DNA from 2 places in the Renibacterium salmoninarum ATCC 33209 genome. Region 2 is predicted to be linked to the other one. Evidence: predicted binding sites of a transcription regulator. Region 2 holds the regulator's gene; the other holds the start of a gene.

Region 1 (15,047 bases), 1.2 Mb from region 2:
AGCCGATTTTCCAGCTTGATTCTTATATTTCCAGTGCGCCGCAACACCGTACTCTGCACGTTGATGCATCTCGTGGGTACGAATCTGAATCTCGACCGGTTTGCCACCAGGTCCAATGACTGTGGTGTGCAATGACTGGTACATATTGAACTTCGGCATCGCAATATAGTCTTTAAATCGGCCCGGCAGCGGCGACCAACGTGCATGCATTGAACCTAGCGCCGCATAGCAATCTCGAACCGTATCAACTAAGACCCTAACGCCAATGAGGTCATTGATATCGTCAAAATCTTTGTCTCGCACGATCATCTTTTGGTAGATCGAGTAATAGTGCTTCGGACGGCCAGTAATTGCCGCCTTGATCTTCGCTGCGCGCAGATCATCGTTAATTTGCGAACGAACTACTGCGAGGCTCTTTTCGCGCTCCGGGGTGCGGTCTTCAACCATCCGCACGATCTCTTCATAGACCTTGGGATAAAGCGCGGCGAAGGAGAGATCTTCCAACTCCCATTTGATGGTATTCATACCAAGTCGGTGTGCCAAGGGAGCGAAAATCTCAAGCGTCTCGCGCGCCTTACGTGCTGAAGACTCAGGAGATACATAACGCCAGGTCCGCGCATTGTGAAGGCGGTCTGCCAGCTTGATAACCAGAACCCGAATGTCCTTGGCCATCGCCACAACCATTTTACGGACGGTTTCGGACTGCGCGGCGTCACCGAAGGTGACCTTGTCGAGCTTAGTGACGCCATCCACCAGCATGGCAACCTCTGGGCCGAAGTCCTTGGTCAGCGCTTCTAGTGTGTATGAGGTGTCCTCTACTGTGTCATGAAGCAACGCAGCAGCCAGCGTGGTTCCAGCCATGCCCAGTTCGGCCAAAATCGTGGCTACTGCCACCGGGTGGGTTATATAAGGATCGCCACTTTTGCGCTTCTGCCCTTCATGGCTGCGTTCCGCAGTGGCATAAGCGCGCTGAATCAGCTCAAAATCTTCGCGTGGGTTATTTGCTCTAACGGCGCGAAGAAGCGGTTCCAGGATCGGCGAATGGCTATTCTGGCCGCGTCCGGTAAGTCGTGCAAGCCGAGAACGAGTCCGCTCCCGCCGGCCGGGAAGTACCTGGCCTTGAACGGTGCTCTGATCTGGGCCCGCCACCTCGGCGCTTGGCCCCGCTGCTACTTGTCCGTTGCCGGAGGCGTGATCGGTCGAAGTCAGATGATCTTCCATTGACGCCTCCTCCCCGGCAGAAACTATATATGCGGTCCTACGATGAAAACCGATTGGCGCAACAGTCCAACATTGCGTCCGTCTAGTCTATGCCTGCCGCTGTCAGTGCAAAAACCGGCAGGAAGGCAAAAACTGAGTAGGGCTCGGGTCCGGCAGCTGCCGGACCCGAGCCCTACTCAGTTAGAGACAATAAATCAGTGCGAAATTCAGCAAGAATGCTCTGAAATCCGCTAGACGCTCGCGGTTGCGGCGCTTTCCTTGGTTGTTTCAGCGGCGATCCGAGCCTTGACTCGTTCAGCCTGCTTAGCCAACGCAGGTTCGTTTTGGCGAAGCATTGCGTACAACGGCGAAGCGATAAAGACCGTGGTCAATCCGCCCATGATGATGCCGATGAACAGTGACAGCGACAAATCACGAAGCGTTCCGGCGCCAAGCAAGAATGACCCGATGAAGAGAATCGAGGCAACCGGAAGAAGCGCAACCATCGAGGTGTTGATTGACCGGACCAACGTCTGGTTCACCGCAAGGTTCACTTCCGAGCTAAAGGTTCGACGCGTTGACGTACCAATATCCGATGTGTTTTCTCGAATCTTGTCGAAGACCACCACGATGTCATAGAGCGAATAGCTCAGAATCGTTAAGAAGCCGATGATCGCGGACGGCGTTACTTCGACGTTGGTAATCGAGTAAATTCCGGCCGTCGTCACCTGGACGAAGAGCATGCCGAATACAGCCGCCAGCGACATCTTCCATGTTCTGAAGTACAGCGCCATCAAGATGGTGGCTAAAACAACAAAGACGATCAAACCGATCAAAGCTTGTTTCGTCACGTCCGCGCCCCAAGTTGGGCCGACGAAACTTGAGGCAACGTCACTACTAGTCACGCCATAAGCCTTGACCAGTGAATCTTTGACCTTGATGGTCTCGTCATCGGAAAGTTTGTCCGTTTGGACTTGAATCCCATTTCCGGAGAGCACCGAGACCCGGGGTGACTGACCAGGAACCACGTCGGTAACAGCTTTGGTGCCGGTATCGACAGACAAATTTGTCACTTTCAAAACGGTGAATTCGCTACCACCGCGGAAGTCGATGCCCAGGTTGAAGCCACCCCGAAGGATCGGCGACAAAATCGAGATCAAGACCATTACCGCGGCAATGGTGAACCAGATCTTGCGCTTACCAACAATGTCGTACGAGCGTTTTCCGGTGTAAAGCTCGTTGCCGAAAGTTGAGAAATTCGTGAACTTGGCCATTAGTCCTGGTCCTTTGCTGCCTTCACGGAAACTTTGGCATCTGCCGCGGTTCCTTCCGTGGCTTGGTCCTGAGAAGCTTCAGTCGAGCCAGCCCGTTCGGCAAGCTTGCGCTCAGCGATTGTTTGACGTCGCTCAGCTTCGCCAACTGAGCCAATGTTCTTCTTTGCTACCGAAGGACGATCTTCCGGGCTACGGAAACGTCCAGCGCCGCGATATAGCGGCACCGCTCCCAGTCGATCTGGCGAAAGGCCAGAGAACCGGTGTCCTTCACTAAAGAACTTCCGTGTCGCCAAAAGCTGCAGCGTCGGGTGGGTGAACATAAAGACCACGATCAAGTCAGCAATTGCCGTTAGCCCGAGGGTGAACGCAAAGCCACGGACGTTACCAACCGCAACAAAGTAGAGCACGACTGCGGCCAACAAGTTGACGGCCTTCGAGGCCAACACGGTCCGTTTAGCGCGCTTCCAGCCATTTTCAACCGCCGCGACCAGACCTCTGCCTTCGCGAAGCTCATCACGTATTCGCTCGAAGTACACGATGAAGGAGTCCGCCGTTTGACCGATTGCCACAATCAGACCAGCCACACCCGCGAGCGACAGACGATAGTTTTGCGACCAGCCCAACACCGCGATCGCAAGGTAGGTCAAAACACCAGCAACCACCAGTGACGCGACTGTCACGAAGCCCAAAGCTCGGTATTGGAACAGCGAGTAGACAACAACCAGAGCCAGCCCGATGAGACCAGCAAGCAGACCCATTTCGAGCTGCTGGGTGCCGAGGGTGGCCGAAATCTGCTCTTCGCTTTGAATGTCAAAGCTAATCGGTAGTGCACCGAACTTAAGCTTGTCCGAAAGCGATTTTGCGCTAGTTTCCGTGAAGTTACCGGTGATCTGCGACTTTCCATCGGTGATGACCGCTTGTGAGCTGGGCGCCGATACGATCTTGCCGTCCAAAACAATCGCGAACTGCGCCTTGGGATCCTGTTGGTTAGCCAAGTAGAAGCCGTTCAAACGAGTAGTAACCTCTTTGAACTTGGTAGCGCCATCTTGGTTGAATGCTAGGTTGACGGCCCACTTGTTCGTTGTGGTGCCTTGTGCGCCCTGCTGCAATCCGTAGCTGGCATCAGTAATTTCTTTTCCGGCAACTTCTACCGGGCCCAGAATGTATTTGTAGCCAGTTCCAGGATCACAGGCCACCGAAGGCTTTGCTGGATCCTGCTGCGGATCCGGTTCGGTGATCGGCGTGACGCAGGAATAGCTTTCGAATTCCTTGTACAGCGCGGCATCAACCCAGTTCTGATCGCTACCGTTGGTCGGCGCGGCCGTCGGCTTAGGCAGCTGGTCCTCTGGAGTCAGCTTGTCCGGCGCCGTCGGCGTTCCTGGCGCAGCGGCAATAACTGAACGGAAGTTCATATTCGCCGAAGCTTTGATCAGATCCCGAGTTTCCGGTTTGACCTCACCCGGAAGCGCAACCACAACGTTTGAACCGCTAGTACTGATCTGCGCTTCGGAGACGCCGGTGTTGTCTACGCGCTGGCGAATAATCGAAATCGCCTGGTTGAGCTGATCGTCATTGATCGAAGCCCCACCGTCAACCTTGGGGGCCAGAATCATCTGGGTTCCACCTTCAAGGTCCAAAGCTAATTTGGGTGCCCAGCTGGCACCCCACCACAACGAACCGCCGGTAAGCAGCAACGCCATGACTACAGTCAATGCACCTAGCCACAAGATGACCTTGCGGGCTTCAGATGCGGGGCCTTTTCGTGCCATATGAGTTTCTCGGTTCCTTCTCTTGCTTGCTTCGGGCTCAGCCGAAGCTGACATAGTTGCTCCGCCCAGGCTTAGGCATGGGCGGCTGCACTAGTGAGGATATTACTGCTCCTTGCTGTTTTCTTTATTCAGCCGAGCGAGTGTCTCTTCCGCGGTTTCAGGCGAAGGGATGCTTTCGCTCTCCTTGACCTGCTCCTTCACCGGGCCGGTGATCGAAGAAGCATCGTCGGGTACGACGGGTGATTCTTCGTCAACGGCGGTGATGATCTTTGTCACTGCCTGGCGGTGCACGGTAGCAGTGTTCCCTTGTGAAAGCTCCAGAGTTACTTTGTTATCAGCCTCATCGACTGACAACACGGTGCCGAAGAGGCCGAAGCTGGTCATGACCTGAACACCCGGAGCCATCTTCGCTTGCTGTTCGCGCTGCGTCTTTTGCTGAGCACGGCTACGGCGGAACATGAAGAAGATAACCACGGCGAAAAGAGCCAGCAGAATCAACATTGACCAGTTGAAACCGCCGTCCGCGGCAGGCTGATTGTCGGCGGCCAGAATGCTTGAAAACACAGCGAGGATCCATTCTTAGAGCGATCAAGGGCACTTTCGGCACCGTAAATTGTGCCGAGCGTCATACCAGTCTAAGCCAGATTTGCTCGGAATTGGGTTGAATCCGGCTAATCAGCGATCAGTGAACCATTCATCAGTGGACTCAGGCAGGCTTCCGCCCAACTCAGCGGAATCAAACAGCGCCTCTTCAGCGAGCTACACCATCTCCGGTGGCCTGGGCACGCCAAGATGATCCCAAGCGGCAGGCATTGCAATTCGGCCACGCGGCGTTCGGCCAAGTAGACCTTCACGGACTAAGAACGGCTCGGCGACCGTCTCGACCGTTTCCATTTCTTCGCCCACGGCAATCGCCAGCGTTGAAAGGCCCACCGGACCACCATTGAATTTGCCAATAAGGGCCTGCAAAACTGCCCGGTCCAACCGGTCCAGGCCACGCGCGTCAACTTCATACATCTCTAATGCTGCCGAGGCCGTCCGTGCATCTATCTGCTGAACACCGTTGACCAAGGCCCAGTCGCGAACTCGACGGAGCAGCCGATTGGCTATCCGAGGTGTGCCGCGCGAACGGCCAGCGATTTCAGAAAAACCGGCGCTAGAAAGCTTCAAGTCCAAGAGTCCGGCCGAGCGCCTCAGTACTAGCTCGAGCTCAGGAACCGAGTAAAACTCCAAATGTCCGGTAAAGCCGAACCTATCGCGAAGCGGGCCAGGCAGTAAGCCGGCTCTAGTCGTGGCGCCTACCAAGGTGAACGGTGGAATCTCCAACGGAATTGCGGTTGCGCCAGCGCCTTTGCCAACGACAATGTCCACTCGGAAGTCTTCCATGGCCATATACAGCATCTCTTCAGCCGGCCTGGACATCCGATGGATCTCGTCTAAGAACAGCACTTCACCTTCGGTCAGCGAAGAAAGAATTGCGGCCAGATCCCCCGCGTGCTGGATGGCTGGTCCAGAACTTATCCGCAAGGGCGCGTTCATCTCTGCCGCAATAATCATCGCCAACGTTGTCTTACCTAGGCCAGGAGGGCCAGAAAGCAACACGTGATCAGCGCTACGACCGCGTATCCGAGATGCTTCCAGCACCAAGGACAGCTGGCCCCGCACACGCTTCTGCCCAACAAAGTCATCGAGATTTTTGGGCCGGAGCGCGGCTTCAATCATTCGCTCCTCTGGCTCGCCGTCGGAGGACACCAAAGCCCGTGAATCATCAGAGGTGTCAGCCACGTGCGGTCACCTGTCGACCAGCGCTTGTCCGGGCACCATCTTGGCCCAACCATCGCAAGGTGGTCCGCAAGATCTCCGCCACGTTGCCATCGGAAATCAACTCCGGCGAATCCGCCGTGGCCTTTTCAACGCTTGCCAACGCGTCCTTTTCGCTCCAACCTAAGCTGGTCATCGCTGCGACCACTTGAGGCTTCCACTGAGCAGACGGAGACGCCGGCGCACCGTTGACCGTGCCATGCGGTACTAATTTTCCGGCCAGCTCAAGCACTATTCGACCAGCTACCTTCGGCCCAATTCCAGGAACTTTAGTGAAGGTCTTGCCATCACCGGTGGAGGTTGCAACTCGAATAGTTTCTGGCTCAAGCACCGCCAGCACGGCTAACCCTAAACGCGGTCCAATGCCGCTGACGGTTAGCAGAATCTCAAACACCTCGCGCTCATCCGGATCAGCAAAACCGTAGAGCGTCATCGAGTCTTCGCGGACAATCATCGCCGTCGTCAAGGTGCTCTCTTGACCCAAGCGCAAGGTGCCGAGTGTTTTCGGCGTTGCCTGTACCAACATGCCGACGCCGCCAACGTCAATCACAGCGGCAGAAAGGCCGATGTGTGCCACCGGGCCGCGGAGAAAACTGATCATGCGCCTACCTCAATGCGATACGACTTTCGCCGTCAAACTATCCGAACATATCTACGAATAGCGTATCCGGTGAGTCTGACGATTCAAGAACGCCACGCAGAGCTACTCGCACACTAGCGCCGCTGCTTGGACGATTTCTCCACGTTTTTGCGTGCTTTAGCCTCGGCTTCTAACCAAAGCTTTCGGGCCGGCGTCAGCTCGCCCGCCGCGGCCGTTGAACCTGGACCACTGCGCCAAGCATGTGTGATTGCCAGCGCCAACGCATCAGCGGCATCAGCGGGCGTCGGCGCAACCTTGAGTTTGAGGATCCTCGTCACCATGGCAGTAACGGCAATCTTGTCCGCCCGGCCATTTCCCGTGACCGCAGCCTTCACCTCGCTGGGCGTGTGTAATGCCACGGCAATCCCCCGCTTAGCCGCGGCGGCAATCACAATCCCCGAGGCTTGGGCAACGCCCATCACGGTGGACAGGTTGGTCTGCGAGAAGACGCGTTCCACAGCCAGTACATCGGGTGAATGCGTATCAAGCCATTGATCGATCGACTCCGAGATCACCAATAGTCTTTGGGAAAGCGGCAGTTCAGAACTGCTACCGATCACGCCGACGGCGACCAGGCTAGCGCTGCGATTCGCCGCGACATCGACGACGCCGAAGCCGCATCGGGTCAGGCCTGGGTCAACTCCAAAGACACGCACAAAGGAACTGCTCAGTCTTCGTCGAGCTGCGCCATAACTTCGGCGCTCACGTCGGCATTCGAGTAGACGTTCTGCACATCGTCAAGATCTTCCAACGCATCGTAAAGCCGCATGAATTTCTTCGCGTTCTCGACGTCTAGTTCCACCTGCATCGACGGAACAAACCCCGCGTCGTCCGTATCGTATTCGATGCCGGCTTCCGTCAACGCAGACCGAATAGCAGGCAAATCTTGCGGCTCGGAAATTACTTCGAAGTTTTCACCTTCGGACTTGACCTCTTCGGCGCCGGCATCCAGCACGGCCATCAAAAGGTCGTCTTCGCTGAGCTCGTTTTGCGGTAGCGAGACAATGCCTTTCCGGGCAAAGAGGTAGGAGACCGAACCAGGGTCTGCCATATTCCCGCCGTTACGGCTAACTGCCAAACGAACTTCTGAAGCTGCGCGATTTTTGTTATCGGTCAAACACTCGATCAAGATTGCAGTACCTTGCGGGCCATAGCCTTCGTACATGATCGTTTGATAATCGATGGCTTCGCCGAGCTGACCGGAGCCACGCTTAATAGCGCGATCGATATTGTCATTGGGCACCGAGGTCTTTTTAGCCTTGGTCACCGCGAGTTCAAGCGCCGGGTTACCGGCCATATCCGGTCCGCCCACCCGAGCGGCAACTTCGATGTTTTTGATCAGCTTGGCAAACGATTTTGCTCGTCGACCGTCGATGACGGCCTTTTTATGCTTTGTCGTTGCCCATTTGGAGTGACCGGACATGCTTGATCTCTTCTTTCCTTGCCTATTTCCGTGATTCAGCTTGGTTAGCGTCTTGACTAAGTCGCGACGCCATCATGCTGACTAACAATTCGTGCACTCGAAGCTCCGAGGTTTCGCTTTCTTGAACTAACACTTCCGGATGAAACGAAGTAGCAAGCAAATTCCCAGAGCGGACTGCGACCGCACGGTCGATTCCTTCGATTCTAACCACGGCGAGCACTTCCACCTCGGAACCGGCCTGTTCGATCCATGGCGCGCGGATGAAAACCGCGTGTACCGGTCGTTCAGAATCCGATAACGAGTCGAACTTCAACTCAGTTTCAAACGAGTCGCGTTGCCGACCAAAAGCATTTCGGCGCACCGTGACGTCTAGGCCGCCCAGCGTGCGTTGTGGCGCCCCGTCCCGGTCAAGTGCTGGATCCGCGATTCGGTCGGCCAACAAAATCATGCCTGAACACGAGCCGTAAACCGGTTTGCCAGAGGCAATGAACGCTTTTAACGGCTCTGAAAGCTCAAAAGCGCGAATCAACCGATCAATCGCCGTTGACTCGCCGCCAGGCAGCACTAAGCCATCTAGATCGGCTAGTTCGCTTGCGCGCCGAATAGGCACAGCCTCAGCCCCGCAAGCTTCTAAGGCCGCTAGGTGCTCGCGGACATCACCTTGTAACGCAAGCACTCCTGCACGCAGCGTACGGCCGATTGTCATTGCGGAGTCCTTGAAATCACCACGTCATCATACCCGTGCTGATACCGAAGAGCATCCTGGCAGAGTGTCAGAACTGACACGGCCTCTCGGCACGTCAGGCGAGTACGACGGCGTCGAGCCAGTACGATTGAATCTGGACTTTCTCTGAGGTGAGGTAAACGCATGTGCGGTATTGCCGGGTATTACGGCTATGGCGAAGACGAGGCGATGCTCAAAGCGATGAGCGCGACTATTGCTCATCGCGGGCCTGATGGTGAGGGTTTTTACACCCAGGATTCGGTGGGCTTTGCGCACCGCCGACTCGCGATCATCGATGTAGCCCACGGCCAAGAGCCGATGATCAGCCAGGACGGCAAAACGGTGCTGGTCTACAACGGCGCGGTCTATAACTACCTAGATCTGCGTGCCGAGCTAGAAGCACTGGGTCGCACTTTTGTGACTAATTCAGATACTGAAGTTATCTTGCAGGCTTACGAAGAGTGGGGCGAAGAGTCTTTCGACCGGTTCAATGGCATGTTCGGCTTTGCCATCCATGATCAGGCGAAGCAGAAACTCATCTTGGCTCGCGATCACTTCGGTATCAAGCCGCTTTATTTTGCTAATACTGGCACTCCAGATGCCCCCGCACTGGTCTTTGGATCAGAAATCAAACCGCTGCTCGCTACCGGCAAGGTCGCCAAAAAGGTCGACGAGCGAATTCTTTACCGGTACTTGCAATTCCGAATTCACGATGAAGAACCAGCTACCTTCTTCGATGGCATTCTGAAACTGATGCCTGGCGAAAAGCTGGTTCTGGATACCAGCACCGGCGAGCACGCCATCAGCATGTTTACGCGGCTGCCTGAAGAGCTCAAAGAGCTCGCCAAAATCGACACTCCTTACTCGAAAGCCGTCATCGATGAGTACCGTGAGCGGTTCACCGAAAGCGTGCGACTGCGTTTGCGGTCTGAAGTCCCGGTGGGCACAGCACTATCCGGCGGACTGGACTCTTCCGCCGTCGTCGTGACGATCAATAAACTCATGCAGGAAAAAGCTGCCGCTACGGATTCGCTCGGCAGCACCCAGCAGACTTTCTCGGCGGTTTTCCCCAACTCGATCAACGACGAAGAAAAATATGCTGATGCGGTAATTGCGCGTTGCGAGGGAAACGTCACTAGTCACAAGATCAAGCCGAAATCTGCCGAGTTCGCTGAGGATCTAGAAGACTTCGTGCGGACGCAGGAAGAGCCGATCATTTCCTCTGGCCCTTATGCGCAGTACCAGGTGATGCGCAAGGCATCCCAACACGTTACGGTGCTTCTGGACGGCCAGGGTGCTGATGAAATGATGGCCGGTTACATTCCTTACTACTTTGCTTACCTTCGTCAGCTGAAGAAAAAGGGCCAGTACGCCAAACTAGCTAAAGAAATGCTCTCCAGCTCAGACATTTTGTTCCGGCTGGGTCGTTTCCGCCTGCAAGACGCAGTTACTGTGCGGAAACAGATCACTATTGGTCCGTTGCTGGCTAAATCCTTCACGGCGCAACATAAGAGTGAGCGTTTTAGCAATATTCCAGACAATATGAAGCTGCGTCTGATCGACGATCTTTTCCACAAATCGCTGCCCTCGGTGCTGCGCTATGAGGATAAGAACACGATGCGCTTCTCGATCGAGGGTCGCGTGCCGTTCCTGGACAAGGAAGTCGTCAAATTTCTCTTCAGCTTGAGTGATGAATCGATCATCAAGGGCGGCTGGAACAAACGGATTTTGCGCGATGCGACCCGTGGCTTGCTGCCGGAAATGATTAGCAACCGCCGGAACAAGATTGGCTTCACCACCCCTGAAGCCGAGTGGTTTGTGAACATGAAGGAAAAGCTCTACGAGATTTTCCTCTCTTCCTCCTTCGAGGCCCGTCCTTATTGGAATAGCGATGCCGTGCTCTATGCCTTTGAGGAATACCTCAGCGGCAAGTCCTCCGGCTCAACCATGGTGTTCTGGCGCCTACTCAACACCGAGCTCTGGTTGCGCGAATTCTTTGATGAGCCTGAGGTCAAAGTCGGCATCGAGGGCAAGAGCGACTACATTCCTAATGCGGATAAGCAGCTCGAGATCACGGTGCCAGCCGACGGTAAGACGTATCGTCGGTACCCCTTGCGGACCGAAATTTTCTACAAGGAGACCGACCTGGACCCGGCGACTCTGAGCTACGTGCAACGCTTTGTTGATGGCTTGCCAGCGGCCGGTGCCGAGCATAACGCAGCCACTGCTGATGCGCCGTGGTACCTCTTTGTCAGTGAAAAAATCGTCGCGATGACGCAAGGCCGATCAATTCCGGTCTGGGACATCAAAGTCAGCGCCGCAGCGCGGACCTTGAGCAAGTTTGTGGTGCGCAACCCCGGTGGTATTGGGTTAGCTAGCCCGTGGTCAATGCAATTGGCCATCGAAGAGGTTGGGCTCCCCCGAATTCTTTGGGCATCTTTCCGATCGGTGATCGGTAAGTTCCAGGGCAAGAAGGGCGTCTTTTACGACGTCGTCGGGCACAATATTAACGCCATTGATGGGGCCGCTGGTTACCAGGTGGGCACCTCGACGCACTCCGTAAAGTACGCTCCGATCGATCCCGACGGCGTGGCACGCAGGTTGAGCGGCAAAATCCGAGATCTGCTGCCTGCCGAGTTCGCGAAGAACTTTGCCGGAACCGCAATCATGGACGCAAACGATCTGGGTGTGGTGGCCTTGGGCCACGACACAGCGTTGTCGAAGGATGTTTTGGAAGGAATCTTCAAAGATAATCCGCAAGGTCAAAGCACCGAAACGACGCCCATGTCGATAGTTTTTCTGCAGAAGTAACAAAATAAGGCCGTGAACCACTACCTCGTGGTTCACGGCCTTATTTCTTGCTCGCTATTCGTCTTTCGGAACTTCGACGACCTGCGAATCGGCATTGCGACGGACTGAGTCGATACCGTTCAACGCGCTTTAATCTTTGTTTTATATCCCTGTGAAGTTGCAATGACCTCGCCATTGCCAGCCTTCAATCGGAAACGGAAACCGCCGGACTTATCTTCATAGAGCTCAAACTTGTCTGCCATGCCTGAACCTCTCGTTGTGCGGAGACCTTTCGGCAACCGCGAAATGGAATCCAACAGTCCCAGTGTAGGTGCGCATTCTTAAAATGAAAGGATATTTTTCCTCGCATTTCACTTAGATGCAGATTGCCCAAGGCAGCTGTGCGTGAAAGAGTCGACTCATGCCTATTTCTTCTGCGGATTCGCTGACGAATCCCCTGCTCCAATCCAGCACGTTGGCTTACGGCCTGCCCGATTTTGGCGTAATAGCGCCGGAGCACTTTTTGCCGGCGTTTACTGCTGGCTTTGAAGAACACCTTCTTGAGGTTGCCGCAATTCGAGACAATCCAGAACCAGCAGATTTTCAAAACACTGCCGTAGCAATGGAACGCTCGGGTACCTTACTGGGCCGCGTTGCGCGAGTCTTCTTTAATTTATCCTCCGCTGAAGCGAACGATCAGATCAAAAATATTGAAAAGACGATTGCACCGAAACTCAGCGAACACTCGGATGCAATCCAATTGGATTCAGCGCTTTATCAACGATTTGCCGCGATTGACGTTAGTGCGCTTTCGGGCGAAGATCTCCGGCTGGTCCAGGACTATCTCGACGACTTTCGACGGCGCGGCGCAGCACTAGCGGAATCGGCCAAAACCCGACTCCGCGAGCTGAATACCGAGCTTGCTAAGTTGAGCACGCAGTTTGGCCAGGACAGTGTGGCCAACCTGAACAGCGCAGCGGTTCTGGTTTCAGAACGAGCAGCACTTGATGGTTTGTCCGACGTCGAAATTGCAGCTGCTGCCGAAGCCGCCGAACAGGCCGGGCACCCGGGCGAGTTTCTTTTGACTTTGATCCTGCCAAGTGGCCAACCAGCTTTGGCTTCGCTGAACAATCGACAGCTTCGACAGAAGCTGCACACGGCTTCGGTTGGCCGCGGCTCGGATAGCAAGGGAATTGATACCCTTCAGACTGCGAAAAAGATGGCTATGTTACGCGCGGAGCGAGCCAAGGTAGTTGGCTTTGCCAACCACGCCGAGTACGAGACGTCTAATCAAACCGCGCCAACGCTTGCCGCTATTGCGGAAATGCTCGCAAAACTGGCGCCAGCTGCGGTCCGCAATGCTGAAACCGAGGCGACGGCTCTCGCAGAACAAGCTGGCCACGCGATCGAGGCCTGGGACTGGACGTATTACTCGGAAAAGGTTCGCACCGCCCGCTACGACATTGATATGTCTGGCCTCAAGCCGTATTTCGAACTTGATCGGGTGCTCCATGACGGCGTATTTTTCGCCGCGAACCGCTTGTACGGACTAGCCTTTGAGCTCCGCGAGGATCTCAAAGGCTACCACCCCGATGTTCGAGTCTGGGAAGTAAAAAATCGAGATGGCAGCGGCCTTGGCCTGTTCCTTGGTGACTATTTCACCAGAGACACCAAGAACGGTGGTGCCTGGATGAATCCGCTCGTCGAACAGTCTGAACTCTTCAACGAGCAGTCAGTGGTGGTAAACAATCTCAACATCTCCAAGCCGCCTGCGGGCGAACCCGTACTACTTAGCTTTGATGAAGTGGTTACCTGCTTCCACGAATTCGGTCACGCGCTACACGGGTTGTTTTCTCAGGTGAAGTACCCGCGATTCTCCGGCACAAGCGTGCCACGGGATTTCGTTGAATATCCCTCCCAAGTCAATGAGATGTGGATCCTCTGGCCCGAGGTCGTGGCCAATTACGCCCGGCATCATGTCAGCAATGAGGCACTACCCACCGAGGTTATCGACAAACTGCGTGCAGCCAGTCTGTGGGGCGAAGGTTTCGCGACTACTGAGTACTTAGGCTCCGCGCTTCTTGATCAAGCTTGGCATAATATTGCCGAGGGTACCGATCCCGGCGATCCGTTGGAATTTGAGCGCGCGGCCTTGCAGGCAGCTGGCGTCAACTTGCCTCAGCTGCCGCCAAGATACCGAACAGGCTATTTCAGCCACATCTTCGCCGGCGGCTATTCCGCTGGGTACTACGCCTACATTTGGTCCGAAGTTTTGGATGCTGACACGGTCGAGTGGTTCAAGGAAAATGGTGGTTTGACGGCGGAAAATGGCGATCATTTCCGGCGCGAGCTGCTTTCAAGTGGCAACAAAATCGACCCGCTACAAGCCTTCCGGAACTTCCGAGGCCAGGATGCAAACATTCAGCCGCTACTCACTCGGCGTGGGCTGAACTAAAAGTGACCGGGGTGCGAGTCCGCATCCGCGACTGCGAGCTGGTGCAAGCCGAATGGCTGCGTCAGTCCGCAGTCGCGGCGGGTGGAAAAATCTTTAGTACCCACAACATCAATTGGGCTTGGAACCCCAATGAACAAAGTCTCTACGGCTTGTTCCCGGCATCGGCTGAGGGCAGCGGACTGCGGCCAGCGCTTACCGAAGCCGTCCGTTTAGGCGTAAAAACGGTCGGTATCTGGGCGAATGCTGCAGTGCGCCTACCGCAAGCTTTGCAGCTTGGTTTTGAGGCCGGTTGGCAACCTTGGTGGATGGCGGCCTCAGTAGCCGAGATCCCGCTGGACGAAAGTCCCCTGACGACCCATCATGGTCTAGACCTTGCAAAGGGAGCGTGGCAAGCCCAAATAGATTTCGACGGCGAGTGGGCTGCCAGCGGGACACTGTTTGCTCCCCAGCTCGGTTTTAGCTCAGACGTGGTTCGCACCGGGCTTGGTGGCATCTTCGACATGTACGTCGCCCAGGAACACCAACGGCAAGGTCTTGGAACGCGAGTTTTGCGGGCATTGGCTGCCCGGGCAAAGCAGGAGGGCTTGGATGCCTTGGTCTTAAACTCAACGCCAGCTGGCGAGCGGTTATATCGATCAAACGGCTTCGAGCTAATTGGTCGCGGCCAGACGTACTGGCTACATTTGGGTTAACCGAACGTTGCAGCAGTCCAGACCGCAACCGAACAGGCGATCGACTTGCTGTGGTTCTACTTTGGCAATTCTAGATACCTCTCGCTCACAGAGGACGACGGACCTCAATCAGCCCGTCGATAATGCAGCGCGACCGCGCCGTTGCTGAGAGGTATTGCCGAGATCAGCTTGAGGCGTCGGGTACTGGGCAGGCCACTCTGGTAAAAGGTGGGGCCGTGGCCAGCAATCATAGGTTGGAGGAGCAACTTATACTCGTCGA
Region 2 (15,047 bases):
TCGATAAGCAGCCACCTTGGCGCGAATCAGCAATGCAATTGGTATCAATCCACCGATAGTGATCGCGGTTGTCGGTGCCACCGGTACCGGGAAGTCCGAACTTAGCCTCGCGCTAGCCGAACAAATCGGCGGCGAGATTATCAACGCCGATTCAATGCAGTTCTATCGAGGGATGGACATCGGCACCGCAAAGCTGACCTTAGCGGAGCGCCGTGGAATTCCCCATCATCTTTTGGACACGCTTGAGATAGCCGAAGAAGCGAGCGTTGCGCGTTATCAAGAGCAAGCTCGCGAAGCCATCGAGGATATTCAGTCCAGAGGCCTACATCCAATCCTGGTTGGTGGTTCTGGTCTTTATCTTCGGGCAGCCCTCGACGTACTCGAATTTCCTGGCACCGACCCACAGCTACGCCGTCGGCTGGAAAGCGAACTAGCTGATTCTGACATAGCAAAATTTAGAGACCGACTTCGCCTCGTTGATTCAATCTCGGAGAAGCGTATTGGCGATGAGAAACGACTCGTTCGTGCTCTTGAAGTCTACGAATTAACCGGCCGGCCATTTTCCTCTTTCATGCCGCAACGGGAGTATGTTCAACCGACGTTTCAGATCGGTTTGAACGGAGATCGCGCAGGTTTGCACGAACGCCTGGCTCGCCGAGTTCACTCGATGGTTGAAGCTGGTCTACCGGAAGAAGTCGCTGGGCTTGCGCTCAGAGGGCTTAGCGACGGCAAAACCGCTTCGCGGGCGTTGGGTTACTTGCAGTTTCTGCGGACTATGAGTGAGCCTGATTACAGCCGGGGACAGGCAGCCGAAGACACGATCATTGCTACCAGACAATTTGCGCGGCGTCAGATCACCTGGTTCACTGCCGATCCAAGGGTTCAATGGCTCGATTACGCTTCCCCTGAACTTCCGGCTTTGGCAAAGGAGATGCTCAGCAGATTCTAAGCGTAGTTGAATACCGTAGGCTTGAATCATGACTAGCACCGCGCTGCACCGGCTTACCGGAGTGAGCTTTTCTAAGGGCCATGGAACCGGTAACGACTTCATTTTGATCGCAGATCCTGACGGTGTTCACGATATCGATGAGGCAACGGTGGTGGCGGCATGCGATCGGCACCGAGGTATCGGCGCTGATGGCTTTATTCGAGCGATAAAATCTCGCGAACTCGCCGAAGGAACAGCAGTTCTGGACGCTAATCCACATGCCGAATGGTTTATGGACTACCGCAATGCGGATGGCTCAATTTCAGAGATGTGTGGAAATGGTGTTCGAGTTTTTGTGCAGTTTCTGCTCGAGTCGGAGTTGGTCTGGCTCGAGCCTGGTCAAATACTGCCGATAGGAACACGCGACGGCGTCAAGCTTGTTCGGCGAACGGCAGCGGGCTTCTCAGTGGATATGGGCCAATGGAAATTTACGATGCCACAGACCGCTGAAGATCGTGGCGTTGATTCATTAGTTACCGCAAATGGCTTGGATGTGGCGCGACCGGCTTTGTCTATCAACACCGGGAATGCGCATACTTTGGTCGCGTTGGCACATCGTGCTGAGCTCGATGAACTTGACCTGCACCGTGCTCCGATCGTTGATCCTGTGCCGGAACACGGCTCGAATGTTGAATTCGCACTGCCTCACGACCCGTTGGTAGTCGGTGGAATTGCCGAGATCAGCATGCGCGTTTTTGAGCGTGGCGTCGGAGAAACGCTTTCTTGCGGCACTGGCGCATGTGCCGCCGCGGCAGCGACTCGATTTTGGGCCGGTGAAGGGGCACCTGCTGAATGGAAAATTAATGTGCCAGGTGGCTCGGTAGTAGCGAAATTCTTTGTGGCAGAAGATCAAACCGAACACGTTGAGCTTTCTGGACCAGCGGTGATCGTCGCGCGTGGAGTGTTTTCCTAATTTTCGCTTAGCCTCTAACACCGGGTAGCTCACTTGGCGAAACTTCCAGGCCACTTTCACGTAATTGGAGTAGACTGTCTTTTTGGCGCCGGCGCATCCGAAGGCATCGGGCGGAGGGGTAATCAACAATGGCGAGCGAGAGCCAAACGGATTCAGTGCGCAAGGAACACATTCTTGAAGCTGAAGATGCCGGCTATCACAAAGGGTTGAAGAACCGTCAGATCCAAATGATTGCCATTGGTGGGGCGATCGGAACCGGACTTTTTATGGGCTCCGGGGGACGCCTAGCCAGCGCTGGTCCGTCGTTGATTATCAGCTATGCAATTTGCGGATTCTTCGCATTCATTATCTTACGTGCGCTCGGCGAGCTGGTGTTACACAGGCCTTCATCGGGGTCCTTTGTCTCGTACGCTCGAGAGTTCTTCGGTGAAAAGGCAGCCTTTGTCACGGGCTGGATGTACTGGCTCAATTGGGCGATGACCTCGATTGTGGACTCGACCGCTGTCGCACTTTATATGAATTTCTTTGGCAAGTATTGGGCGCCCTTGGGTGCGGTTCCGCAGTGGATCTACGCTTTGGCCGCGCTGGTGATTGTGCTGGGGCTGAACTTGGTTTCGGTAAAAGTTTTTGGCGAGATGGAATTCTGGTTCGCACTGATTAAGGTCGTTGCCCTGGTCGCCTTTCTACTGGTCGGGATCTATTTCGTTATTTTTGGCACCCCAATTGCTGGGCATGAAGTTGGGTTTAGCCTTATTGCCAATAATGGTGGTCTCTTCCCGAACGGGATCTTGCCCGCCCTCGTCGTCATTCAAGGTGTGGTTTTTGCCTACGCTTCGGTGGAGCTCGTGGGTACAGCAGCTGGTGAGACCGAAAATCCAGCCAAAATCATTCCGAAAGCAATTAACACGGTTATCTTCCGAATCGCGATTTTCTACGTTGGTTCGCTTGTTTTGCTCTCGCTTTTGCTGCCGTTTAACTCCTACAAAGAAGGGGAAAGTCCATTTGTCACCTTCTTTGGCTCGATTGGCATTCAAGGTATCGACGCGATTATGAATCTGGTGGTGTTGACCGCAGCCCTGTCTTCGCTCAACGCTGGCCTGTATTCCACCGGTCGAGTGCTCCGCTCGATGGCGATGGCAGGATCTGCGCCAAAATTCGCCGCTCGGATGAACAAATCTGGCGTTCCCTACGGCGGTATTGCCTTGACTGCCTTTGTGGGCTTGCTGGGCGTTGTGCTCAACGCTATCTATCCGTCGCAAGCATTCGAAATTGTGCTGAACGTGGCGTCACTGGGCATCATCTCAGCCTGGGCGATGATTGTGCTTTGCCAGATGAGACTAGCCGATTGGGCCAAGAAGGGCCGACTCCTGAGGCCATCATTTCGGCTATTCGGCGCACCCTATACGGGCTATTTAACTTTGCTTTTCTTGCTAACCGTGCTCGTTCTGATGTCTTTCGACTACCCGATTGGCACCTTCACAGTGTCCTCGTTAGTGATCATTATTCCGTTGCTGATCCTAGGTTGGTTCGTCTTTCGTGGACGTATTCGCGAATTAGCTGAGCAACGTCAAGGTTTCACTGGAGCGTATCCGGTGGTGGCGAATCTACCGGTCAGAGAGCCGAACAAAAGACAAAAAGGTACTAGTCCCGATGCCTGACTTCTAGGATTCGAAAGGACTTAGCCGTACTAAATCTGCGTACCTCAAGGTCAGCGAACTCTTCGGTAATCCAACGCTGCAAAGAGTCTGAGCCGAGGTTCTTCTGGACGACCAAATAGGCTGTTCCGCTCGGGGTCAGTCGGGGTAACCAGGTTCGAAGAATGTGATGCAATACGTCTTTGCCTACCCGAATAGGCGGGTTGGACCAAATGGTCTGAAATCGAATTGACGGGTCAAGTTCGTCCGGTTGACTTACCTGAACATTGCCCAGGCCCAACGCAGCTGCATTTTCTGCGGTCAAAGCGAGCGAACGTTCATTGACGTCCACGGCATGAATTCGAGCTTGCGGAGATTTTAACGCTAGCGTCAGCGCGATCGGACCCCAGCCGCAACCGATGTCAAGCAAATCGCCGTCGGAGGCTGGAGCTGGCGCCTCGGCGAGCAACACAGCGGCGCCCTTATCAATCCCCTCAGGGGAGAAAATCCCAGAATCTGTGTTGAGCAGGCGTTCTTGGCCTCCGAGCGAAACTCGCAATTGACGGCGGTTGTGGGCGCTCCCGGGCGCGGCGCTGAAGTAATGATCTGACATCAAAGACACCATAGCCGCTTTGAGCTTCGCATCGAGAATCTTCGACTCTGGCCTGATATAGTAGACACATGTTGATTTTCCTCTAATTGCGCACGCTCATCTCTGAGCCTGAGCCTGAGCATCGAACGTCGATTTCGCGCATTTTGCTGACGAAACCGTTCATCCGTTGAACATATCGAGCTTGTTCGCTTTTGGAATTTTGAGGAATCCATGTCACCCCCATTTATTATTCGCGCCTATCAGCGCGCCAACACCGAGACACGGGTTTCACCGAAGCCGAACGCTATTTGCACGTCTACGCGACCGGCACGGAAGTGAACAACAACTTCAGCACTCCCGACGGCTTAAGCCAACCAATTCAAACTTTCATGCACGCAAGCATTTAAAACGAAGCAGAATTCCGCCGCGATTATTGCCGCGTTTATCGCTGCCACCGTTATCTCAGCAAACTTTAGGAGGTCTAGATGACTGCTAAGCCAAAAGACCAGATGCAAGATACCGAGGCTGTCAGTGCCTCGGACTACGATAGAAGTCTCAGTTCTAAAAGGAGAATATGACCACTCAGGAAGAGTCCAACCAAGGAATCGAGAAAAGCGATGCTGCCGGTCAGGATATGAGCCCGGCAGAAATTCAAGCTGTTATTGATCGAATCTTGGCCAAGGACACCGCCAAAGGCGGCTCGCCACAGGATGCGCACGATGGCGTTCTGGACGGACGAGCCCAGGCGCTGAGCAGTCTCAGTCAAGAACACAGCGAGTACGACGGCGAGCAAGAGGATCTACAGGAACGGCGGGCTTTGGGCCGCGTTGCTGGCTTGTCCACTGAGCTCGATGACGTGACTGAAGTCGAGTATCGGCAGCTTCGCCTAGAGCGCGTGGTCTTGGCCGGGCTCTGGAGCGAAGGCACGTTGGCCGACGCGGAGAACTCGCTTCGAGAACTTGCCGCGCTTGCTGAAACCGCTGGTTCCGAAGTTCTCGATGGCCTAGTACAACGCCGGTCTAAGCCAGATCCAGGCACCTTTCTTGGTTCGGGTAAAGCGCTCGCATTGAAGGATGTCGTTTCCGCTACCGGAGCGGATACCGTCGTGGTGGATGCCGAGCTGGCACCCTCCCAGCGCCGGTCACTCGAAGACATCGTCAAAGTCAAGGTAATTGATCGAACGGCATTGATCCTTGATATCTTCGCTCAGCATGCCAAGTCTCGCGAAGGTAAAGCGCAAGTTGAACTAGCTCAACTTGAGTACCTTTTGCCACGACTGCGTGGTTGGGGCGAATCCATGTCTCGACAAGCGGGTGGTCAGGTTGGTGGTGCCGGCGCGGGTATGGGTTCCAGAGGGCCTGGCGAGACAAAAATTGAACTAGATCGCCGTCGAATTCGGACTCGAATGGCAAAGTTGCGGCGGGAAATTGCTGCGATGAAGCCAGCGCGAGAAGCGAAACGGGCCAATCGGCGTCGCTCCGAGGTTCCTTCAGCGGCGATCGCTGGCTACACCAACGCTGGTAAGTCATCAATCCTTAATCGCCTCACTCACGCAGGGGTTCTCGTCCAAAACGCGCTTTTCGCCACATTGGACCCAACCGTCCGCAAGGCAGCAACTCCGGATGGCATCGGGTTTACGCTTGCCGACACCGTGGGATTCGTGCGTTCGTTGCCAACGCAACTTGTGGAAGCTTTTCGATCGACTTTGGAAGAAGTTGCGGACGCGGACTTGATCCTGCACGTTGTCGATGTATCGCATCCAGACCCAGAAGGGCAGATTGCGGCGGTCCGAGAGGTGCTCTCCGAGGTCGATGCGCGTAAGATCCCGGAGATCATTGTGCTCAATAAGGCTGACGCCGCGGACCCGCTGGTGATTCAGCGGCTGACTCAGCGTGAAACTCGCTCAGTTTTGGTTTCGGCCAGAACTGGTCAGGGTATTGATGAGCTCTTAGAACTCATTAGCCAGGCCATTCCGCGACCCGGAGTGGAGTTGGAATTGATGATTCCTTATGACCGGGGCGACTTGGTCAGTAAATTGCATCAAACAGATGCTGAAATACTGAGTCAGGAGCACGGGGAAGCCGGCACTTGGCTCAAGGTAAAGGTCCGAGAAGGCCTGGCCGCTGAACTGAAGGAGTTCGCCCACCGGGGCTAAGCACTAATGGCTGATACAACGACTGACACGCCACTTTCCAGCGATGCCGCGACAACTGAGCCAGCTCGTGCTCAAGTTTCGGCGGAGAACCCGGAAAAATTGGCATTGGAACTGCTTGATGCAGCGGTCAATGCCATGGGTGGGCAGCAACGTCCCGGCCAGCACGAAATGGTCCGGCATGTGGTGCGCTCGATTGAATCGGGCGACCACCTGCTAGTCCAGGCCGGCACTGGCACCGGTAAGTCTTTGGCCTATTTAATCCCGCTCATCGTGCATGCTTTGGGCAATGACAAACCCTCATTGGTTGCGACGGCCACGCTTGCCCTGCAAGCCCAGATCGTTGGCAGGGACTTGCCAAGGCTACTAGCCGCGATCGAACCAGTTTTGGGCCGGAAGATCGACGTGGCTTTGGTCAAGGGCCGTAGCAACTATTTATGTCGGCACAAAGTCTCCGGCGGGTTTCCGACCGACGAGCCTGAAGACGGCCAGCTTTTTGCCCTAGGTGAAGACACATCGGTGGTGCACCTACCAGGCTCCGGTCCCACTACTGCAATGGGTCGCGAGGTGGTGCGCTTGCGGGAGTGGGCTGAGGAGACGAGCACGGGGGACCGAGACGAACTAACCCCCGGCGTAACAGATCGAGCCTGGCGCCAGGTTTCAGTTACCTCGATTGAATGCCTTGGTGCGCAAAAGTGCCCGATGGCGACCGAATGTTTTAGCGAACAGGCGCGGGCCCGTGGTGCGAAAGCAGACGTTGTGGTGACCAATCACGCAATGCTGGCGATTAGCGCCTTTGAAGGCCTCGCGGTATTACCTGAATATGACGTAGTGGTCGTCGACGAAGCCCATGAGCTCGTCGATCGAGTAACTAGCACTGTTTCAGGACAACTTTCTTCGGCGATGGTCAATGCGGCGGCAAGCGGCGCGCGTCGGCACACCGCAATCAGCGTTGATGACCTACACGCAGCCGCGAATGCCTTGGATGAGGTGTTGCACGGAGTCGAGGCCGGTTGGTTGCCGGACGGCTTGGCGCAGCGTCAATTGGATGCGATCAGCATGCTTCGTGAAGCAACTCGGGTGGCGTTGTCTGACTCCAAAGGCGAGTCTTCACAAGTCTCAGACGGCGGCCGACAAATGGCACGATCACGGTTACTGCTGATTTTGGAGTTGTGCGAGCGGCTATTGGCGGTTGCTGAATCTGGCGAAGTGGTCTGGATCTCGAGACAAGGCAACTTTGATCCGAAGCGAGGCTACGCTCCAGCGGATGAAGCTGAGCCCGCAACGGTCAATATCGCGCCCCTCAGTGTTGCCATGAAACTACGTGATGGCCTCTTTGGCGAACACACCGCGATCCTGACTTCGGCAACGCTTGCTATCGGTGAGGCATTTGAACCTACAGCGGGCGGGCTCGGCCTGTTAGGCAATGGCGCGCCAAGCTGGACCGGCGCCGATGTGGGCAGTCCGTTCGACTATCCGAAACAAGGCATGTTGTACGTGGCAGCTCATTTAGAGAAGCCCGGGCGCGGTAACTCGCCCGCACAATTGGACGAGTTGGAAGCACTCTTATTGGCCTCAGGTGGCGGAGCCTTGTGCCTCTTCTCCTCGCGGAAAGCGGCAGAGGACGCGGCAGCTGAAATGAGGTCACGTCTTCAACTGGATATTTTGTGTCAGGGTGAAACCTCGATGGCGGCGCTGATCAAGCAGTTTGAAGCCGAGCCAAACACCTGTCTTTTTGGCACCATGTCATTGTGGCAAGGCGTTGATGTGCAAGGCGACTCCTGCCGACTGGTAACAATCGATAGAATCCCGTTTCCACGGCCGGATGATCCCCTGATGACGGCACGGACCCGTGCAGTTGCCCAATCAGGAGGCAATGGGTTTATGTCGATCTCGGCAACGCATGCGGCAATCAGATTGGCGCAAGGTGCAGGGCGTTTGATTCGGTCATCCACCGACCGAGGGGTTGTTGCGGTCCTAGATTCACGATTAGCAACCGCCAGATATGGCGGGTTTTTGCGCGCCGCCCTGCCGCCATTTTGGGCAACGACTGACCGAAAAGTCGCCCTTTCCGCACTTCAACGCTTGGCGCATTAGTCAAGGCGTCAAGCGTTAGGACTGCAAGCGTTAGGGCGTCGAGGTATTGCGCCGCGTTTTATAGCGCTCGAAGAACCGTGACGACCTTACCCATAATCGTTGCGTAGTCACCCAAAATCGGTTCATACTGCGTGTTCTGTGGCAGAAGCCAAGTATGCCCATCGCGCTGCCTGAAGGTCTTAACTGTTGACTCATCATCGAGCAACGCGGCAACGATATCGCCGTTGATCGCTTCATTTTGACGTCGGACAACCACCCAGTCGCCGTCGCAGATAGCCGCGTCGATCATGGAGTCCCCGGCGACTTTGAGCATGAACAGCTCGCCATGGCCGACTAGCTGACGCGGCAGCGGCATCACATCGTCTACCACTTGGTCCGCCAGAATTGGCCCACCGGCAGCGATTCGGCCGACGAGAGGCACCATTGCGGTGTCCTGCGCGCTACCTAATTGAGCGACGTTGAGACCTTTGGCTGAGCTGCGAAGCTGTTCAGCATCTTCGAGTCCTTCAATGTCAACGGAGCCGCTTTCAAGAGTCAGCGGAATAAGAACTTCCATAGCTCGGGGTCTTTTAGGATCTCGGCGTAAATAGCCCTGTTTTTCTAATTGCGAAAGCTGATGCGTAACGCTAGAGAGGCTAGCCAAGCCCACAACATCGCCAATTTCGCGCATCGACGGTGGATAGCCGTTGGCGCTAATGGAGCGTTGGATGCATTCCAGAATCTTCTTCTGTCGCATCGTGAGGCCCTTCAGCTTGGCGCGCGCGGAGAGCGCCCCATTCTGATTGTCCTGTGCTGCCATTTCGATCCACCTTCCAGAGCTTGGAACTAGGTACCTTGCTAGATCGATCAACGAATACTGTCGGTGCTCGCTGATGGAATAGTGACATGAACGAAACAGCTTCGAGTGTCGCCTTCTTAGCAAGGTCTGACTTCAGATTAAGGCACTCGGGGCCCAAATTCAAATATATGTTCTAGCGAGTCTTGGCAAGTCTCGTTTACATGTGCTAAAAATGTATCAGATGATTCGAAAACATGTTCTATAGATCGGTATGGCAAATGTCAGCCATGGGGCACGAATTCGAATCGACGACCAGGAAGGTGATAGCGATGTCGGCAATCAGTATTCATTCAGTTCGACGGATCAGTGCCACAGTTTCGAGCGAAGGTAGCTCCGGCGAGGTTTTGAAGCCCGTAGAACCTTCAAAGCGGTCCCTTCGGCTGACGCGTAGGGGACGATTGGTATTTATCGGGGTGCCGTTCGTTTTGCTCGCCGTTTTAGCTTTGGTGCTGGTGGGTGTTTTGACCTCTCCTTTGAAAGCCAGCGTCGACTCTGCATCTGGTATCGAGGCAAGTAAGGTAACCGTTCAGTCGGGTGAATCGATTTGGTCGATCGCTGCTGAAGCGGGCCTTAATCGTGATCTTCGTGATGTGGTTTCTGAGATTGTGCAGCTCAACAGCTTGTCGACTTCGGTATTGTCGCCAGGGCAGCAGATTTTTGTGCCGGGTAAATAAACGTTCATTTCTTCAGGTTTTCCGGCCCGCGGTTAGAGCGATGTGAATTACTTGCGTGACGAGTAACATCGCCTCTGTTTTCGCAGTAGATGAGGCCCTCCCGTAAACTAGCTCGGTGAGTGAACAAGTTCCCGCAGAGCGGATGGCGAAACTGAGCCGGCTACCGCTCCGCGATGATTTGCATGGTTTAGAACCCTACGGCGCCCCGCAACTAGACGTTCCGATTTTACTGAACGTCAATGAAAATACTCATGGAGTTCCCGCTGACGCTAAAGCGGCAATTATGAAGGCAGTAGAGCTTTCGCTAGCAGGTTTGAACCGCTATCCAGATCGAGATTTCGTCGAGTTACGTACATGGCTTGCCAACTATCTTGGCCACAACCTCAGCCTGAGTAATATTTGGGCGGCCAATGGCTCTAATGAGGTTCTTCAGCAGATCTTGCAAGCTTTTGGTGGCCCCGGACGGAGTTTACTCAGTTTTCCGCCTACCTACTCAATGTATCCGTTGCTCGCCAGCGGAACCGGGACTAAGTATCTAGCCGGTCGCAGAGGCGAGGATTTCTCGTTAAGCGCCAGTGCTGCAGCTGAGCAGGTGCTTGAGTTTTCGCCGAATGTTGTCATCTTGTGTTCGCCGAACAACCCAACCGGCACTTCGCTGGGTTTAGATGTTGTCGAGGCGGTCTACGACGCCGGCGCTGCCTCACAAACCATTGTCATAGTTGATGAGGCTTACGCTGAGTTTGCGCAGAGTGATGCGCCAAGCGCGCTGACCTTGTTGCCTGGCCGGGAGCGACTGATCGTTTCGCGCACCATGAGCAAGGCGTTTGCGCTGGCAGGCGCGAGGCTCGGCTATCTTGCCGCAGCCGAAGAGATTACTGATGCGCTGCGTTTGGTGCGGCTGCCGTACCATCTCTCCGCTTTGACGCAGGCAACTGCTATTGCTGCCTTGGCGCACTCTGAATCATTACAAGCCAATGTTGAAGACATCAAAGTCCAACGTGATCGCATTGTGGCGGGACTCCGGCAGCTGGGGCTTAACCCGGCTCGTTCTGATGCCAATTTTGTCTTTTTCAGCGGTGTGCCGGATCCGCAAGGGCTTTGGCAAGGTTTGCTCGATGTTGGCGTGTTGATTCGCGACGTCGGAATAGCCGGAAGTTTGCGGGTGACAGCGGGTACCGAACAAGAGACCTCTGCTTTTCTTGAACATACCGCCAGATTGTTAGGGAATCCGGTCCCGCACGGTTCCGTAGACTAGATCAATACTCTGATTCAACAAAGGAAACTCATGAGCATGCGCACTGCGCGATTGGAACGGAGCACCTCCGAGTCTTCTGTTCTGGTTGAGGTGAACCTAGATGGAACGGGCAAGTCTGAGATTGAGACGACTGTGCCGTTCTACAACCACATGCTGACTGCGCTCTCAAAGCATTCACTCATCGATCTGAGGGTGAAAGCGTCGGGTGACACAGATATCGACGTGCATCACACAGTAGAAGACGTGGCTATTACCCTGGGCGAAGTACTACGCACCGCATTGGGCGATAAAGCCGGAATCCGGCGTTTCGGTGAGGCAACGATTCCGCTCGATGAGGCACTGGCACACGCCGTCGTCGACGTTTCCGGTCGCCCTTACCTTGTGCATAGTGGTGAACCAGCGGGGCAGGAGTACCACCTCATTGGCGGTCACTTCACCGGTTCGCTCACCAGGCACGTCTTCGAAGCGATAACTTTGCACGCGCAAATTTGTCTGCACATGCGAGTGCTCGCCGGTCGAGACCCGCATCATATTGTTGAGGCTCAGTTTAAAGCTTTTGCCAGAGCGCTTCGCTCCGCGGTCGAATCGGACCCGCGTGTCGATGGCATTCCGTCGACAAAGGGACTGCTGTGATGGCTACCGTAACGGTTCTTGATTACGGCTCAGGAAACGTTCGCTCTGCCGTGCGTGCATTGGAACGAGCCGGGGCTGAAGTGACGCTCAGTGCTAAAGCCGACGATGTGCTCAACGCTGATGGGCTGGTGGTGCCCGGAGTGGGTGCTTTTGCTACCGTCATGAAAGAGCTTAAAAGCGTCGATGCACTTCGAATGATTGGCAGGCGAGTCGCAGGTGGTAGGCCGGTCTTAGCCATTTGCGTAGGCTTGCAGATTCTCTTCGAGGCTGGTGTTGAACACGGAAATTCGGAACCAGGAATGGGCGAATGGCCGGGAACAGTTGAGCTTCTTCCTGCAGACGTAGTTCCTCACATGGGTTGGAATACGGTCCAGGCTCCGGCGGACAGCATGCTTTTCGACGGTGTTCGTGATGAGCGTTTCTATTTTGTGCACTCTTATGGCGTGCAGCACTGGGATTTCGATGTAACCCAGCCAAAAATGAAACCGCCCGCGGTGACGTGGAGCGAGCACGGCGCCAAGTTCATTGCAGCAGTGGAAAATGGCCCACTCTGTGCAACACAATTCCATCCCGAGAAATCTGACGATGCCGGAGCTCGGTTGTTAAAAAACTGGGTCGATTCGCTTCCAGCGACCGGCCGGAACCAGGTGGCTTGAATGATTCCGCTTCTCTTGATGGGCCTAGGCGGCCTGATGATCGGCGGCGTCATCGCCTTCTGGCAGCAAAAGGCCCCACGCTGGGTGCCGATCGCGTTCGCCGTCGTCGCGGTGATGTCGCTTGTTGCCGCCTACCTATTCACTCTTAACCAATAATTCGCCTGAAACGCAAAAAGAACCAGAGGAACCATGACCGAGATGATTCTCGAATTATTGCCCGCCGTTGACGTTGCTGACGGTCAAGCCGTGCGTTTAGTGCAGGGTGAAGCCGGCAGCGAAACAAGCTACGGTGCCCCGATCGATGCTGCTTTGGCTTGGCAGCAAGACGGCGCTGAATGGGTGCATCTGGTTGACCTGGACGCGGCTTTCGACCGAGGCTCGAACCTAGCATTGCTCCGCGATGTCGTGGCGCAATTGAACGTAAAAGTAGAGCTCTCCGGTGGTATTCGGGATGACGCCTCACTTGAAGGTGCCTTGAAGCTTGGTGCGGAGCGGGTGAACCTGGGTACCGCAGCGTTGGAAGATCCGGTGTGGACTGCAAGGGCCATTGAACGTTTTGGTGACAAGATTGCCGTTGGCCTTGATGTACGCGGCACTACTCTGGCCGCACGCGGTTGGACGAAAGATGGCGGGGATCTCTGGGAAGTGCTGGCCAGGCTTGAAGACGCCGGTTGCGCACGTTACGTGGTGACCGACGTCACTAAAGATGGCACGCTGCGTGGGCCGAACATTGAACTTTTACAACAGATGTTGGAACGCACCGATAGGCCAGTAGTAGCGTCTGGTGGAGTATCTAGCTTGGACGATTTGGTGCAACTTCGCGCGCTAGTTCCGCACGGTTTAGAGGGCGCAATTGTGGGTAAAGCCCTTTATGCTGGCGCGTTCACCTTGCCAGAAGCGTTGGATGTTGCCGGCAGGCGATGAATCAATCCGGGCATGAGCAACAGGGGAGTGCAGCTCTGCCGCCACATATTGCGGCGGCATTGCGCGGCGCCGGTGGCGAGAGCGATACCGCCGGGCAGCCTTGGCAAGGGCGAGAGCTAAACGAGCAATACCACCAGTTTGACGATGACGACGGCGCCGCCAATCAAGAGTTGTCATTGGCACTTGCTGGGCTCGTCGAGGGTAGTGCTGATGAAGCCGCGGTAGTGGCCAGCCTTGCGCAGGCCCGGGTTTTCGTCCCGATCGTGGCCACAGCAACGGTGACTGAATCAGTCGAAGTTAGTGGTTCGCACGACGATCTTCAGGGTGATAAAGAATCTGAAATGGCGTTGGTCGTGGTGTCAGCTCCGGACGGAAGAAGTGCCTTGCCGGTGTTCAGCACCGTGCAGAATCTCACGGATTGGCACCCGCAGGCTCGGCCAGTAGCCGTTTATGCGCCCAGAGCCGCGCTATCAGCGGCTGCGGAGGATGCGCAACTGTTGGTTTTAGATCCAGGATCTGAAATAACCTTCGTAGTGCGTCGTCCGGCAATGTGGGCTTTAGCGCAGCAACGCCGTTGGCTACCGAGTTACGCGGACTTAGAACTGCATCAAGAAATAAGATCGGTGCTTTCGGCGCTAGATTCAGCCGATCTCGAAGATAGACTGGGCAAGCAAACTGCGCGCGGATCGAACTTGCTCGGCCTAGATATTTTGCCGGGAGCCGGGATCCGATCAGCGGGGCCAGCTGGTGCCATACGCTCTGGTGGGGGAGCCGGACCGGAGCTGAGGTTAGTGCTACTGTTACGGCCCGGACTTTCAGCCGATTCGCTCAACGCATTCGTGGCCTCCGTTCAAACTGCGCTGGCCAGGAATGAGATGTTCGCGCAACGGGTTGACTCCTTGGAAGTCAGCGTGCACAGCGCAAGTAATGAAGTACCGGATCGTGAGGATCCAGAAAACCGCAGCTAGCATCATCGGCACTTGGGGCTGTTGAAGTTAGCCCGAGAACAAGTGAAGGTGGATAGCAGTGGATTTCGGCCAGTATCGCGAGCTTTTAGGTGTCGCGGCGGTACGTCGTCTTTTGATTGTGGCAATGCTGGCCAGAGTTCCGCATGCCGCCTCGGCAATGGTGTTGACGCTGCACGTGGTCAACACGCTAGGTCTAGGCTATGGCGCGGCCGGTGGTGTGACGGCAGCGGTAACTATCGGTATCGCTTTTGGCGGTCCATGGCGCGGCAAATTGCTCGACAAAAACGGATTGCGCAGGACGTTGGTGCTTTCCATCATCACCGAGGCAATTATCTGGTCAATTGCACCGTTCCTACCCTATGCATTCTTGATCGTTGCGGCACTTATCGGTGGCGCGCTAGCCGTACCGATTTTCACTATTGTGCGGCAAGCGCTCGGTGTGATGGTCTCCTCAACGCAACGACGCACCGCCTACGCCTTGGATTCAATTGGCACCGAACTCACTTTCATGGTGGGACCAGCTGCCGGCGTTGCCTTAGCTGCGGTGAATACTTATGCTGCGCTGGTCGTTATTGGCATCTCGTCCTCTTTGGCCGGGTTGTTCTTGTTCTGGTTCAATCCACCGACGCGTAGTGGCCAAGCTGGCAGCTACCAAGATGAAGCAGATGCCGCGGTGGACTGTATGGAGGAATTGGCTCCGGCGGAGATCGGCGGCAACGTCGT

Evidence for each region. The regulator LexA, encoded in region 2, represses DNA repair genes until DNA is damaged. The targets are predictions, from matches to a motif close to TCGAACANNTGTTCGA.
Region 1: ruvA (Holliday junction branch migration protein RuvA) is a predicted target of LexA. The motif match lies at 6,707-6,722, and genes of this name have one in related genera.

The regions. Positions count from the first base shown of each region.
Region 1 covers NC_010168.1:1,755,423-1,770,469, forward strand. Annotated here, with positions in the region: gene RSAL33209_RS08810 (RelA/SpoT family protein) at 1-1,221, opposite strand, end outside; gene secF (protein translocase subunit SecF) at 1,452-2,474, opposite strand; gene secD (protein translocase subunit SecD) at 2,474-4,243, opposite strand; gene yajC (preprotein translocase subunit YajC) at 4,346-4,807, opposite strand; gene ruvB (Holliday junction branch migration DNA helicase RuvB) at 5,003-5,965, opposite strand; gene ruvA (Holliday junction branch migration protein RuvA) at 6,021-6,665, opposite strand; gene ruvC (crossover junction endodeoxyribonuclease RuvC) at 6,779-7,360, opposite strand; gene RSAL33209_RS08845 (YebC/PmpR family DNA-binding transcriptional regulator) at 7,372-8,127, opposite strand; gene pdxT (pyridoxal 5'-phosphate synthase glutaminase subunit PdxT) at 8,150-8,833, opposite strand; gene asnB (asparagine synthase (glutamine-hydrolyzing)) at 8,996-11,662, shown strand; gene RSAL33209_RS08860 (YegP family protein) at 11,782-11,904, opposite strand; gene RSAL33209_RS08865 (M3 family metallopeptidase) at 12,063-14,096, shown strand; gene RSAL33209_RS08870 (GNAT family N-acetyltransferase) at 14,108-14,788, shown strand; gene RSAL33209_RS08875 (dihydrofolate reductase family protein) at 14,893-15,047, opposite strand, start outside.
Region 2 covers NC_010168.1:604,983-620,029, forward strand. Annotated here, with positions in the region: gene miaB (tRNA (N6-isopentenyl adenosine(37)-C2)-methylthiotransferase MiaB) at 1-7, shown strand, start outside; gene miaA (tRNA (adenosine(37)-N6)-dimethylallyltransferase MiaA) at 17-949, shown strand; gene dapF (diaminopimelate epimerase) at 978-1,901, shown strand; gene RSAL33209_RS03105 (amino acid permease) at 2,030-3,559, shown strand; gene RSAL33209_RS03110 (class I SAM-dependent methyltransferase) at 3,543-4,151, opposite strand; gene hflX (GTPase HflX) at 4,702-6,282, shown strand; gene RSAL33209_RS03120 (ATP-dependent DNA helicase) at 6,289-8,376, shown strand; gene lexA (transcriptional repressor LexA) at 8,435-9,175, opposite strand; gene RSAL33209_RS03130 (LysM peptidoglycan-binding domain-containing protein) at 9,484-9,888, shown strand; gene RSAL33209_RS03135 (histidinol-phosphate transaminase) at 10,031-11,143, shown strand; gene hisB (imidazoleglycerol-phosphate dehydratase HisB) at 11,174-11,776, shown strand; gene hisH (imidazole glycerol phosphate synthase subunit HisH) at 11,776-12,432, shown strand; gene RSAL33209_RS17735 (hypothetical protein) at 12,433-12,588, shown strand; gene priA (bifunctional 1-(5-phosphoribosyl)-5-((5-phosphoribosylamino)methylideneamino)imidazole-4-carboxamide isomerase/phosphoribosylanthranilate isomerase PriA) at 12,622-13,356, shown strand; gene RSAL33209_RS03155 (SseB family protein) at 13,353-14,324, shown strand; gene RSAL33209_RS03160 (MFS transporter) at 14,383-15,047, shown strand, end outside.